Regions from separate parts of the Lysinibacillus sp. FN11 genome, predicted to be linked through region 1. Evidence: predicted binding sites of a transcription regulator. Region 1 holds the regulator's gene; the other holds the start of a gene.
The links. Region 1 encodes LexA, which represses DNA repair genes until DNA is damaged. Its sites were predicted from a motif close to CGAACATATGTTCG; they were not measured.
Positions count from the first base shown of each region.

Region 1 (6,916 bases):
ATGTTTGCTGTACTCTTTGATGACCAAGAAATGATGCTCATTAACCCTAAAATAATAAGTCATTCCATCAATATGATTTATCTACCGGAGGGAGAAGGCTGTCTATCTGTAAATCGACCTGTTCCTGGTTTTGTACCGAGATATGAGAGAATTAAAGTCAAAGCTTATGACATCGATGGACATGAAATCATTGTACAGTTACAGGGCTATGGGGCCATCGTTGTACAGCATGAAATCGATCATTTAAATGGCATCATGTTTTATGATCGAATAAATAAAGAGCATCCTTTCCAACTGCCTAGTCATGTTATCATCGAAAGCTTTTCTTCCCTTCAGTAGTTTTTTACAGAAAAAATTAGCAGGAATATTATTTTCCTGCTAATCTTTCTTGGTGCTCCTGGAAACGACGATGTACAGTCGCCTTACTTACCTCAAAGCCTAACCCTCTAAGCGTTATAGAAATTTCTTCAAAGGTAAATCCACGTTTGCGTAGCTTCACAATTTCCTCTACAGGTAGATCTTTACGCTCCTGCCCCTGCGGATTACCTCGGTTCGATAAATTATTTTCTGGACGATAACCGTTTTCTACAGCACGTCGCATACCTCGTCGAATTTTAGCATTATGAATTCTACGCTGATATTCCTCTACAATCGCTAAAATTTCAAGCAGCATCGTATCCATTTCATTTAATTGGACTGGGCCTGCATCACGCATAGAAAAAACGTCAGTTGCTGACTTTTGTAATAAATGTAATACAGCCATCCTTGCATTGCCTCGTCCTAAACGAGTTTCATCTTGGACAAAAAGAGCATTAATGTTCTTATCTTTTATAAAATCAAGCATTTCTAGTAAGCCTTCACGTTCTACATCATAGCCACTATGTTGATCTTTGAACACGCCCTTCACTGCATAGCCTTGCTCAGCAGCATAGCGCAGCAACTCTTCCTGTTGGCGCTCTAATGAGGAGCTTTGTGTTTCTTTTTCGGTACTTACGCGACAATAGACAACAGCCGATAGTTGATTATTTATCATTGTTCATTTCTCGCAATTTCGATAGTATTGATGGGACTGGCTTGATCACTCACTACAGGAATAACTAGAGATTTTCCTGCTACAATTTTAATATCTGCTAGTTCATTTTCAGTTTTTACAAGCTTTATCCAATCATCAGTACTCATTTTACCACGATATTGCTCGGCTAACGACCACAAGCTATCCCCATGTTCGATTTGAATTTCTGCGTAACTAACTTTTCCTGGATCAGTAATGTAAAGGTATGCTGCAAATAATAAACAAGCTCCTATTAAAATTGAGATATGTGTGTTTTTCTTCAACCATGTCATAATCATTACCCCTTTTTAAGAATGTTTGTTCGGAATGTATGTTCCCATAATAAAGCGAACAAACATTTTTGTCAAACACTTTTCGAACCTATGTTTGCATACGTGTTCGCATTCTGTTATACTATCAAATAAGAAGAATGATTTTAGAAAAAAAGAGGTGAGCACTCATGAAAAAAGTTTCGAAAAGACAAGAGGACATTTTAGCTTTCATTAAGGAAGAGGTACGAGCTAAAGGATATCCACCATCAGTACGCGAAATTGGTGAAGCAGTTGGACTTGCTTCCAGTTCAACTGTTCATGGACATTTAGCTCGATTAGAACAAAAAGGCTTTATTCGTCGAGATCCAACAAAGCCACGCGCAATTGAAATTTTAGAGCCTGAAGAATCCATCCAAAAGCAACAGGTGATCCATGTTCCACTTGTCGGGAAGGTTACAGCTGGTTCTCCAATTACAGCAATTGAAAACATTGAAGAATATTTCCCATTACCCGATACGTACGGCACAAGTGAAGATCAATTGTTCATGCTAGAAATTATGGGAGAATCAATGATTGAAGCTGGGATTTTAGATGGAGATTTAGTCATTGTAAAACAAAAGGCAACAGCTAATAATGGGGATATTGTTGTAGCTATGACAGCTGAAGATGAAGCAACTGTAAAACGTTTCTTTAAAGAGAAAAACCATTTCCGTTTACAGCCTGAAAATTCTTCTATGGAACCTATTATTGTCGATCAAGTTTCTATTTTAGGACAAGTTGTAGGTCTTTACAGACGTGTACATTAACTATTAAAGCAGGTTTTGAGGATTATGTTCCTTCTAAGAGCATGTATCCTCTTTTTTACGCAAAAAAAGAATCCACATACGATTGGATTCTTTGTACAATGCCTCTTCTAAGCTTCCTTCTTAAATTTTAAGCTCGCTTCCACAAAGGCTGAAAATAGCTTTTGCGCACCCTCATCTCCTGCTATGGCTAGTTCCTCAGGATGCCACTGAACAGCCAAGCAAAATGGCATCTCCTCATGAACTACCGCTTCGATAATACCGTCGTTAGATTTTGCCGCTACTTTTAATTTTTCTGCTAAAACATTCACCGCTTGATGATGAAATGAATTCACTGCTATTTTCTCTTGTTCAACGATAGTCGCTAATAGATTGTCAGCAATAACCTGAACAGAATGGGTAGCTACAGCTCGACCTGATTGCTGCATATGTTGAAGTAATTTAGTGCTAAAATGATCACTATCAATATCCTGATATAAAGTACCACCTAAAGCAACATTTAGTATTTGAATTCCTCGACAAATCCCGAAAATAGGCATCTTCCGTTGGAATGCGGCTTCAATTAATGCTAACTCAATCGTATCTCGCGCTGGATGAATTTTTCCAAGCTTTAATGAAGGCTCAGCCCCGAATAGAAATGGGTGCACATCATGACCACCAGATAATAATAATCCGTCTGTAAGGGCTAAAATCTGTGCTGCCTCTTCTTCTACCCCAATTGGAATAATCAATGGAATTCCACCAGCTTCAATGATGCTTTTGCTGTAAGCCACATTTAATCGAGAGGATAAATCATCCTCAACAAAGGCTGTAATACCAATAATCGGTTTCACTTGCTTCCCCCCACATTCCTGAAAATTGAACAATTACCAAAAGCTTATATACCAATTGATTAATAGATCGCCATAGAAATAAACAATAACTGCAGCCAATGCAATAGATGGCCCAAACGGAATGGGTGTTTTTCTCCCCTGTTTGTTTTTCGATAACATGGTAATCCCGACAACCATACCAATAACTGCAGCTAAAAATAGCGTTAACAGTGTATCAATCGTACCCAGAACGAGACCAATTAAAAAGAATAATTTAATATCGCCTCCACCCATGCCACCGTTCGATAGCACAGCAATGATATATAATATGCCAAAACCAACCACAGCACCCACAAGAGAGTCCCACCACGGTGTTAATGGTGACAGCACTCGTCCAATAGCTAGCACAGGTAAAAAGAATACTAACACCTTATCAGGAATTAGCATATAGGCCAAATCTGACACAACGATAATAACTAATAAGGAGATAAAAAGGAACGCTACTATCAATTCTATGCCCCAGCCTAGCTGCCAATAAGCAAAGGCAAATAATACACCTGTCATTAATTCTATGACTGGGTAAACCCAAGAAATTTTATTGCCACACCCCCGACATTTTCCTCCTAAAAATACATAAGACAAAACTGGTACTAAATCAAGCGCCGTTAGTCGTCTCTGGCATTTCAGACAATGTGAAGGAGGATGTACAATCGACTCCTTCTGTGGTACACGTAAGCCAACTACATTATAAAAAGACCCAAAGACAAGTCCAAATAAAAAAATAAAGATCGTATAAGCCATTTCCAATTTCATGTCCTCCTAAACCAATAGGCGCCCATACAAATGAAGTATGGCGCGCCTATAAAATAAAGTTATTGTTGTTCTTCGTAATAGAACGTCGTCACTTGCACTGTTGCCTTTAACGTAAGATCTGCATCTTTCTCAAGCTGTGCCTGCTCTCCAGGCAATTTAAATTCAATCTTATCGGTTTTCATGACACGCTCTAATTGTTCAACCTCCTGTAAAAAGCTTTCAAGAGAATTAAAATCAAGCGCACCCACCTCTAATATAAAAGTAATAAGCTTTAAATTAGCTGGTAAAGAGTCCTCCGAAAGAGAGGCAATCGGTGTAGTACTCTCCTTGTTCTCCTGATCACCATTGACCTCTGCTTCAGCCTGCTCCAACATATTGAGGTCATTCGATACATCTGAAGGTGTCACAGTGCCGTCCTCACCTTGAACCGTTAAAGACAGTATACGAGTTCCTGTCACCTCTTCAATCTCAGCTAAATCAAGAATAATCTTTTCAACGGCTCTTGTGGCAGGTAGCTTTTGTCTTAAGGCTAATATATTGATAGTAGGCTGTCCCTGCTCCTTGTCTAATTGTGCTAGTTGTTCTTTGACATTAGCTAATTCTTGCTGCACCTGCAATACATTACTCTCTTTTTCATTCACTTCATTCAATTTTGGTGACAGCAAATAATAATACAGCGCAAATAAAATAGCAGCTATCAGCGCAAGTAACAAAATCATAGATGAATTTTTACTACTCGTTAATTTATTCATGAGCGTCGTCCTCCAGCTAAATACATAAAATCAATTGTCGCTGTGATAGACACTGAATATCGCGGTACTTCTTTAAATTTTTGTTGGGGTGTTAACTCCCTTTGTTCACCTAGCTCTATTTCGAAGTTTGAGACCGTGTTAATTTGAGCATCTGTAAAATAGCTACTCATTAAAAGTCGCTCCACATATTTCGATATATCTGTCATCGTTTCAAAATCCACTTCAATATTCACCGAGTTCTCTCCGAAAACATAGCTACGTAAATAGGAATGAGTTGGTAATAAAGTTTTTGTTTCATCAATTAACGGTGTTACAGGATAAGAAACGCTTTGAATAAAAGTCACAGACTCTTCCAACGAACCCTGATCGACACTTTGTCGTGCGTCTAGCTCCTGCTGCAATTGATCAAGCTGTGTTGTTAATGCCTGTTCCTCTGCAGTCAATCGTGATAATTCACCTTTTGATGTAAAAAATAAAAAAAGTAAATAAGCTACAATAAGTCCCACAATGACAATCACCAAGCTATAAAAAAGCTTGGGAGAGGCTGTTCTTTTTTCAAGTTGTGGTAAGAGGTTTATATCTGGAACCATTAATGAACCTCCTTCAAAGCTAAGCCAAGCAACGTTGAAAATTCTCGCTTAAAGCGAGGAAATGATTTCTCGATCTTTTTCCCATCGACGACTCTTAGCGGTGGTTCTAAATTAGAAGCAAGTAAGTTTCCAATTGATTTCAATAATGGGTTATCGCCAAGCATAATAATTTCATCCACTGCTTTTTCACCTTTATGTAAAGAAAACTTAAAGAAATTCATCATCCGATCAATCTCTAGAACCTGATCCATTACAACCATTTGATAATTCTCTGCTTCGCCATTATAGATAAATTGATAGTTAAACTCATTCTCTTTCTTCCCCTGCCATTGCGTCATATCTACTTCAATAGATTGATAGCGCAAAAACTCCACTTGGCCATTGGAAAAAATACTGATAGATAGCTCATTAATCGACCATTCCGCAATCAAATACGTTTTATTAGGCACTAATAATGACATATGCTCTAATAAGCGTATATTGCAAAGCGCACGAATATCGGCAGCTTCAGGTTCTAATGAAACATCTAGCAACATCCCTACCATTTTCGTTATCTCTTCGGAGGGCGCTGCAAATAAGATAGCCTTGCCATCCTCGGCATCAGCATCATAAACATCAATTAAAGGGTCTTGAAATGGTAAATGAATGGAATGTCCCAATTCCATTTCAGCATATCCTCGTAATTCCTGAGGCTTGACATCTTTAGGGTGCTCAAAGTTTTTTAATAGAACCGTCGTATCAGGGACAAACATACGGACAGCCTGTTTTTTCCCTGTCCATTTCATTACTTGCTCTTTAATCACCTCAAAAAGAGCTACCTCATCGACGATTGTTCCATTTTCAACGATTCCAGCTGCTAAAGGGTATTCATAGCCTTGCCACTGATTAGGCTCTGGTCCTTTCGCCACAATCGCACGCAGCACATAATCCTTCAGTTCAATCGAAACATGCGACTTTCTTTTTCTCTTAAACATGTGAAAAGACCTCCTTATCCTATTCAGTATAAATGATTTTTTCAATTAGTCATCCATTTCCCAGCCAGAAACGCAAATTTTCTTGCGCTTCTGAGTGGGTTGGGAGGACTGATTATTGCTTTGGAGTTTCTGAAGTAGACGCAGGTTTTTCTCCTGCGCTTGTTAATGCTTCATTTAATTCTTTTTCAGTTACTTCAGTTTTTCCTAATTTGAGAGCAGTTTTCATACTATCAAATTTAGGATACTTAATTGACCATGTGTCCTTTTCAAAAGTAACTGAAGTATCTTTTAAATCAATTCCATCTACAAATGGTTCTAATGCCTTTGCATTACATTTACCATCAGTACATGCCCCATCAATATAAGCAATTTTAGCCCCTGCTAGAATATTTGATGCCTCCGCTAAAATTGCACGGTCCTTCGACTTATTAATAATATTACCAATTGCAGGTACAGCGATTGCTGCGATAATTGCTAGGATAACAATTACAGCTAATAGTTCAACTAATGTTAAACCTTTCTCATTTTTCAATAGTTTTTTATTTTTCCATTTTTTTAACATAATGAAATCCTCCTTAATAGTTTTATATGAAGTGTGTGTACACGCGCTTCTGAACATTATGGCGAAGCTGCACAATCTCGCCCAATACATTTGCCACCTGTTCCTTTGCTTCCCTTGCGAATATCGTCTGCAATATGCTGTAATGTGGCATTATCAAAATTTATATATTTTCCATTGCTGTAATAAATCGCATGCGCATTGAAGTAGTAGGTGCCTTCGATAAATTGGACATTGGCACTCTGACCTTCTTTATCTGCCTCTAATATTTTACCGGCACTGTCTAGATA
Region 1 covers NZ_CP102383.1:685,123-692,038, reverse strand. Annotated here, with positions in the region: gene def (peptide deformylase) at 1-339, shown strand, start outside; gene NP781_RS03215 (YneB family resolvase-like protein) at 368-1,033, opposite strand; gene NP781_RS03210 (cell division suppressor protein YneA) at 1,030-1,344, opposite strand; gene lexA (transcriptional repressor LexA) at 1,512-2,129, shown strand; gene NP781_RS03200 (gamma-glutamyl-gamma-aminobutyrate hydrolase family protein) at 2,237-2,959, opposite strand; gene NP781_RS03195 (prepilin peptidase) at 2,993-3,745, opposite strand; gene NP781_RS03190 (hypothetical protein) at 3,811-4,503, opposite strand; gene NP781_RS03185 (PilN domain-containing protein) at 4,500-5,093, opposite strand; gene pilM (type IV pilus biogenesis protein PilM) at 5,093-6,067, opposite strand; gene NP781_RS03175 (prepilin-type N-terminal cleavage/methylation domain-containing protein) at 6,180-6,629, opposite strand; gene NP781_RS03170 (prepilin-type N-terminal cleavage/methylation domain-containing protein) at 6,686-6,916, opposite strand, start outside.

Region 2 (6,916 bases), 2.1 Mb from region 1:
CAATTTTGTGCATTTCCTTTGTACGAATCTGTACCTCCAACGGATCACCATAAGGTCCAATAACAGTCGTGTGTAGAGACTGGTACAGGTTTTGTTTTGGCATAGCAATATAGTCTTTAAAGCGTCCTGGCATTGGTTTCCAAAGTGTATGCACAATCCCTAATACGGCATAGCAATCTTTAATACTATCGACAAGAACACGAATGGCTAATAAATCATAAATTTCATTAAACTGTTTCTTTTGTAACACCATTTTTCGATAGATACTGTAAATATGTTTTGGTCGACCATAGACATCTGCGTCAATTTCAACCTCATTCAGTTGTGATTTCATCTCAGCCATCACATTTTCTAAATAAGCTTCACGTTCATCACGTTTTTTCTTCATTAGACTGACAATACGATAATATTGTTGTGGGTTTAAATAGCGCAGTGCTGTATCTTCAAGCTCCCATTTTACAGTCGAAATTCCAAGACGATGAGCAAGTGGTGCAAAAATCTCGAGCGTCTCTTTTGAAATGCGTCGTTGCTTTTCAGCAGGTAAATGCTTTAACGTACGCATATTATGAAGACGGTCTGCTAGCTTAATGAGGATGACACGAATATCTTGCGCCATAGCCACAAACATTTTCCGATGATTTTCTGCCTGCTGCGCCTCTTTTGATAAATATTTAATTTTCCCTAGCTTGGTAACACCATCAACAAGCACGGCTACCTCTTCGCCAAATTCACGTACCAAATCATCCCGTGTAAAATCCGTATCTTCGACAACATCATGTAAAAAACCTGCCGCTACAGTTTCTGGGTCCATTTGTAATTCAGCTAGAATACCTGCTACTTGTACTGGGTGAATAATATACGGTTCACCTGAGCTACGGAATTGCTCAATATGGGCATCCCTTGCTAATTCATATGCTTTTTTCACGAATGCGACATTTTCATCATTCATGTAGGATTTGACTAACTCAAAAACGTCCTCAGGAGTCAAAATTTGCTCTTTCGCCATAACATGTCCACCTTGCTCGTCAAATTTTTCAGATTAGATATAAACTTTATTGTATAAAATATAGTGGTCTATTGTAAAGAGACTGTATCATTTAGTTTAGTTAATCTCGTGAACAGTTCGAAAAATGGAAAAAATATTCTTCTTTTTAATAAAAAAGACCCTCTGCGACTTCACGTCACAAAGAGTCCTTGTTTCGACAAATTGATTAATGTAATTGATTGTAAGCTACAGCAATTTTCGCGCCGACTACTGCATTGTTTTTCACTAATGCAATGTTGGCATCAAGACTTTTACCTTCTGTTAATTCTTTAACTTTGCCAAGTAAGAATGGTGTAACGTTTTTACCTTGAATGCCATTCTCTTCTGCTTCAACTAAAGCTTTTTCAATAATGTTTGTAATAAATGCATGCTCTAATGCTTCCGCCTCAGGAATTGGATTTGCGATGACAGCGCCACCTTTTAAGCCTAATTGCCATTTCGCAGATAGCATTGCTGCAATTTCTTCTGGCGTATCTAATTGGAAGTTTACATCAAATCCACTTTGACGTGTGTAGAATGCTGGCAATTCATTCGTACCATAACCAACCACTGGCACACCTTTTGTTTCAAGATATTCTAATGTAAGACCGATGTCTAAAATAGATTTTGCACCCGCACAGATAACGGCAACATTTGTTTGTGCTAATTCTTCTAAATCAGCAGAGACATCCATTGTTGTTTCCGCACCACGGTGTACACCACCAATACCACCTGTAACAAAGATTTCAATACCGGCAAGCTCTGCACAGATCATTGTCGCTGCAACTGTTGTAGCACCTAATTTTTTCGTTGCTAGTAAGTAGCCTAAGTCACGACGTGAAGCTTTTGCAACACCTTGAGCATTACCGAACATTTCAAGCTCTTCATCTGATAGACCAATTTTAATTTTTCCATCAATTAATGCAATTGTTGCTGGGACTGCACCATTATCGCGAATAATTTGCTCAACTTCACGCGCAGTTTGCACGTTTTGTGGGTATGGCATACCGTGTGAAATAATTGTTGATTCTAATGCAACGATTGGTAGACCTTTTGCTTGTCCTGCTTTTACTTCTTCTGATAATACGATGAAATCTTTCATGTTGTTATTCCTCCATTTCATTTTTCAACAAATCTACTGATAATTCAGGTCTTACTGTATAAGGAGATGCCAATGTATTTTTTGCATTGGTTAATCCAGCATCAATACATGTCTCAAAAGATTGTCCAGTCAGCCAACTGTGTATGACAGCGCTGACAAAGGCATCTCCTGCTCCTGTCACATCTTCAATTTTGTCAATTACTTTAGCGGCAAAATGACGAGGGGCAATCGTTGTAGACGCTGCATAAACGCCCTTGCTGCCAGCCGTGATAATGACATGCTCCGCACCTAATTGTAGGAGCTGTTGTAAAGCTTTTTCATAATGGGTAGCGTTTTCAATTTTATGTCCAACAATCGTTTCCGCTTCATCTGTGTTACAAATAAACCAAGTTACGCCTTGTAATGTTTCAGGTAGTCGATTCATTTTGGGCGAAGATACTGGCACAATGACAAGTGGAATATCACGAGCAATGGCTACTTGCTGGATATACGCTACTGTTTCTTTTGGGCAGTTTAAATCCAAAATAAAACAGCCCGCGTTTACAAGCATTGTTTCATGTTTTTTCAACAAGGTAGGTAACAGAAGGTCGTAAACCTCCATATTTGCTACAGCTAGTGCTAGCTCACCTTGTTCATCCATGATGGCAGTATAAGAGCCTGTAGTAGCCTCTGCAAGCTGCTCTACATAACGTAGATTCATAAAGGATTCCGAAGCCTCTTGGATCACTTGCCAATCAGCATCCTTACCTGCCGTTGTCAGTAACGTCACTTGGTGGTTTAATCTGCCTAAGTTTTCAGCAATATTTCGACCAACACCACCTACACTAAAGGAAGAACTGGCTGGGTTAGATGTTCCAAATTGAACATTGCCCTTGACATGGAATTTGCGGTCTAAATTAGCTCCACCGATGCAAATAATTTCATTTTCTTCGGGTAATATATAAGCACGACCTACAATTTTTCCTTGCTTCGTTAAACTAGACACTAAATTAGCAAGCACAGGACGCGACAGATTCATTGCATCTGCCATTTCTTGCTGAGACATAAACGGATTCTGGCGAATTAAAGCAAGCACCGCCTGTTCTCTTTCATTCATAGCATCACCTTTTATTATATTTGTTTATATTATAAACTTTTGTTTGCGCTATGTCAAAAGATTCTTTATTAAAAAAGTTGAACCTCATCTTACCGAGGTTCAACTTATATTTGTTTATGCTTGCTGAGGTGTTTGTTTTTTAACAATGATAACGAATAAGCTGGCCATTGCACAAAACATTCCTGCAAGGAAAAAAGCCCATGTATAAGCGTTAAAAAATTTATAAATTAACCCTCCACCATACGCAGCAACCGCCGCTCCTGCTTGATGTGAAGCAAATATCCAGCCGTAGATAATACTGCTTTTTTGCATACCAAAAATTTGTCGTGTCATACTGATGGTTGGTGGCACTGTAGCAATCCAATCTAGTCCGTAAAAGATCGTGAAAATCGTTAATAAAACATATGATCCTTGTGCGAGTGCGTAAGGAAGCAATAATAGAGATGCGCCTCTTAACAGGTAATACCAAAACAATAACCACCGATTATCGAAGCGATCAGATAACCAGCCAGACGCAGTTGTACCTAATAAATTAAAAATGCCCATAAAAGAAAGGAATGATGCGGCAGTGACTAAAGGAACGCCAAAGCTAATACAATAAGAAACAAAATGAGTACCAATTAATCCGCTTGTCGATAGCCCACAAATAAAAAAGCTACCTGCTAAGAGCCAAAATGCTTTAACCTTAATCGCCTCAAATAAACCTTTAAAAGCCATAGCTATTGGATTCTTCTTTTGCTGTATTGGTCGTTCCTCTATAGCCTCCTCTTGTCCATAAGGAGTTAATCCTATATCCTGAGGTCTATTTCTTATAAAAAGTGCAATCATGAAAAGCATTATGATACTAAGGAGTAGCATTAATGTGATGGCCCATCGCCAAGAATAGTGTTCAATAATGATAGCTAGAACTGGTAATAAAATTAACTGGCCCGTGGCTGTACTTGCCGTTAAAATACCAACCGCTAACCCTCTACGTTTTACAAACCAATGATTCGCCACATATGGGCTAAGGACAGTTAAAAAAAGACTTGCCCCAAGACCAATAATGCCACCCCAAATAACGATTAGCTGCCAGGATTCACTCATCAAAAATGTTAAAGTCATTCCTAATACTAAAGTTGCCATGGCACCTAGCATCATTTTCTTTAAGCCTATAACTTCAAGCAACGCAGCCATAAATGGTCCAGATATGCCATATAAAAACAAACTTACAGCAAAAGCTAATGCAATGGTTGAACGATCCCAGTGAAATTCTTTTTCAAGAGGTTCGATAAACACGCCAGATGATGACATCGTAATCCCTGCGACAATTATCGAGAAAAATGTGACGATTAAAATAAACCAACTATAATGAACACGCTTCACCTCAACACCTTCTTTTCTTTGATAGACTACAAAACATGTATATACATGTTTAAGTCTGCTTATTTCATTTATATGTATATACATGTATAATCATAGTAATCGTTCATAAAGCTGTCAAGAAGGAATTTCTAGTTATTGGGTGTATACTTATAGTTAGTAGAATCCCCTTAAAGGAGTACTGTCGATGAAGAAACAACTTAAAGATATTGATTATACACAAATTTGTGTTTGTGCAAACCTTAGAAAAAAAACAAGGGTTGTCACGCAATTATATGATAAATTGCTACAGCCTACTGGTTTAAAGGTTACACAATATTCGATGCTTGCTCGTATCGACCTTCAACAAGCTGTCTCAATCAGCCGTTTAGGTGAAATTTTGCAACTCGATCAAACAACTGTAACACGTAATATTAATCTATTAAAGCAACATGGCTATGTTGAATTAAAACGAGATACAAATGATGCTCGCACAAAAAAAATTACGCTCACTGAAAAAGGATTAGAAAAGTTGCATGAAGCCGCACCTATTTGGCAAGGCATTCAAGATAGAATTATCGAGGATATTGGAACCGAAAAATACGCAGATTTCTACGATACATTGCGTACAATGCAAAAAATTATTCAAGCCTATGACGAAGTATAAAAAAAAGCGCCTACAGTGTAGGGCGCTTTTTGCAATGCTCTTAATATTGAATAAGTGTTTTAATATTTAAATCGCCAAGCTTTTCGCGACCATTTAATTCTTGAAGTTCGATTAGGAATGCGCAGCCTACTACCTGACCACCTAATTGTTCTACTAAACGCACTGTTGCTTCAACTGTTCCCCCAGTTGCTAGTAAATCATCACAGATTAACACCTTTTGACCAGGCTTAATCGCATCGTGATGCATTGTTAATGTATCTTTTCCATACTCTAAACCATAGTCGGCACTAATAACCTCTCGCGGTAATTTACCTGGTTTACGAACAGGTGCAAATCCAATTTCAAGCGCATAAGCTACTGGGCAACCGATAATAAACCCACGAGCTTCAGGTCCAACTACAATTTCTGCACCTACTTCTTTAGCATATTCTACAATTTGATCTGTTGCATATTTGTAGGCAGGCCCATTATCCATAATTGTCGTAATATCTCTGAAAGTAATGCCTTCTTTTGGCCAGTTTTCAACCGTTGTAACGTATTGCTTTAAATCCATGTTCTTGCTCCTCCTACGAAACGTTATACGTCCGTTTATGTTAATCGTTCATCAAACCATTGTTTTAATTCTATATAAGGAGCATAAACAAGCTTTTGCTCCATTTCAATCTGTTCTGAACGTTGTTTGTAAGACGGTGCCTCTGTTAGTGCTTGTTTTGGAGCATTCACGTTGACAGTCGTCAGTCCACCCTCCATTTTAACAAAATCAAGCTCAAAAAACACCTGTGTCATAAATTTTAATGTATCTAATGGCCACCCCGTATGCTTCGCTAAATCTGCGATATGCATATCAAGTGGAAAGGCTGGTCGATTTTTCAAGAACTTATAATACCAAGCAAATTGCTCACGAGTAGGTAGACCGCTGAAGTATTGCGAGTCAGGCATATAAAAATGAGCATAAATACGTGACGGTGCTGTCTTCTGTAAAACGTCCTCTAGCTTTTGAACATTGTGTGGCAAGTCTAAGAGCACGATGTAATCACTTTGTTCAATATTTGAAAGGACTGGGTCAACCAGTGTAATAGGTGCACCGATTAATGATTGATAATAGGTCATCGTTTCTGGACGAAAGGCGATAAACCGAGCCACGTCCTTCGGTACCGTATTCAGCCATCGAGCTGTTTGACGGATACCACGAATATCAAATAACTGCCATTCTGTAGTTTGGACATCCTCGATCATAAATTGGGCTTTTTTACGTCCCTGCCATTCGTTAATTTGCAAATCGCCTATAAAGGAAACTTTGATGCCATACGTTAATTCATCATGTAAATGCCCTTTGTTAAAACCAACACTATCCAATTTGTCATAGCCGTTTGTTATTTCCATTTTAATATGATTCTCGCCCGCTCCAATTTTACGCATGGAGGCGATTTCTACATCCTCCAGCACATACACAGGCTTAGGAAAATCTGTGCCAAATGGTCCTAGTGTTGAAATTTCCTCAATAGCATCCGCTGAAATTTCGTCTATGCTGAGCGGTATATCAATATGCACTACAGGTGTTAATTGCTCCTCTGTTAAACAGGCTCTTGCTTGAGCATCTAGGCGAGTACGTAGTTCATCCACATGCTCTAATGATAAGGTCATACCTGCAGCCATAGGATGTCCACCAAAATGCGGTAAAATATC
Region 2 covers NZ_CP102383.1:2,777,378-2,784,293, forward strand. Annotated here, with positions in the region: gene NP781_RS14840 (RelA/SpoT family protein) at 1-1,006, opposite strand, end outside; gene NP781_RS14845 (pseudouridine-5'-phosphate glycosidase) at 1,212-2,126, opposite strand; gene NP781_RS14850 (carbohydrate kinase) at 2,131-3,222, opposite strand; gene NP781_RS14855 (MFS transporter) at 3,337-4,587, opposite strand; gene NP781_RS14860 (MarR family winged helix-turn-helix transcriptional regulator) at 4,772-5,230, shown strand; gene NP781_RS14865 (adenine phosphoribosyltransferase) at 5,271-5,783, opposite strand; gene recJ (single-stranded-DNA-specific exonuclease RecJ) at 5,819-6,916, opposite strand, start outside.
Region 2: a site for LexA is predicted at 3,255-3,268, ahead of NP781_RS14850 (carbohydrate kinase). Genes of this name have one in related genera too.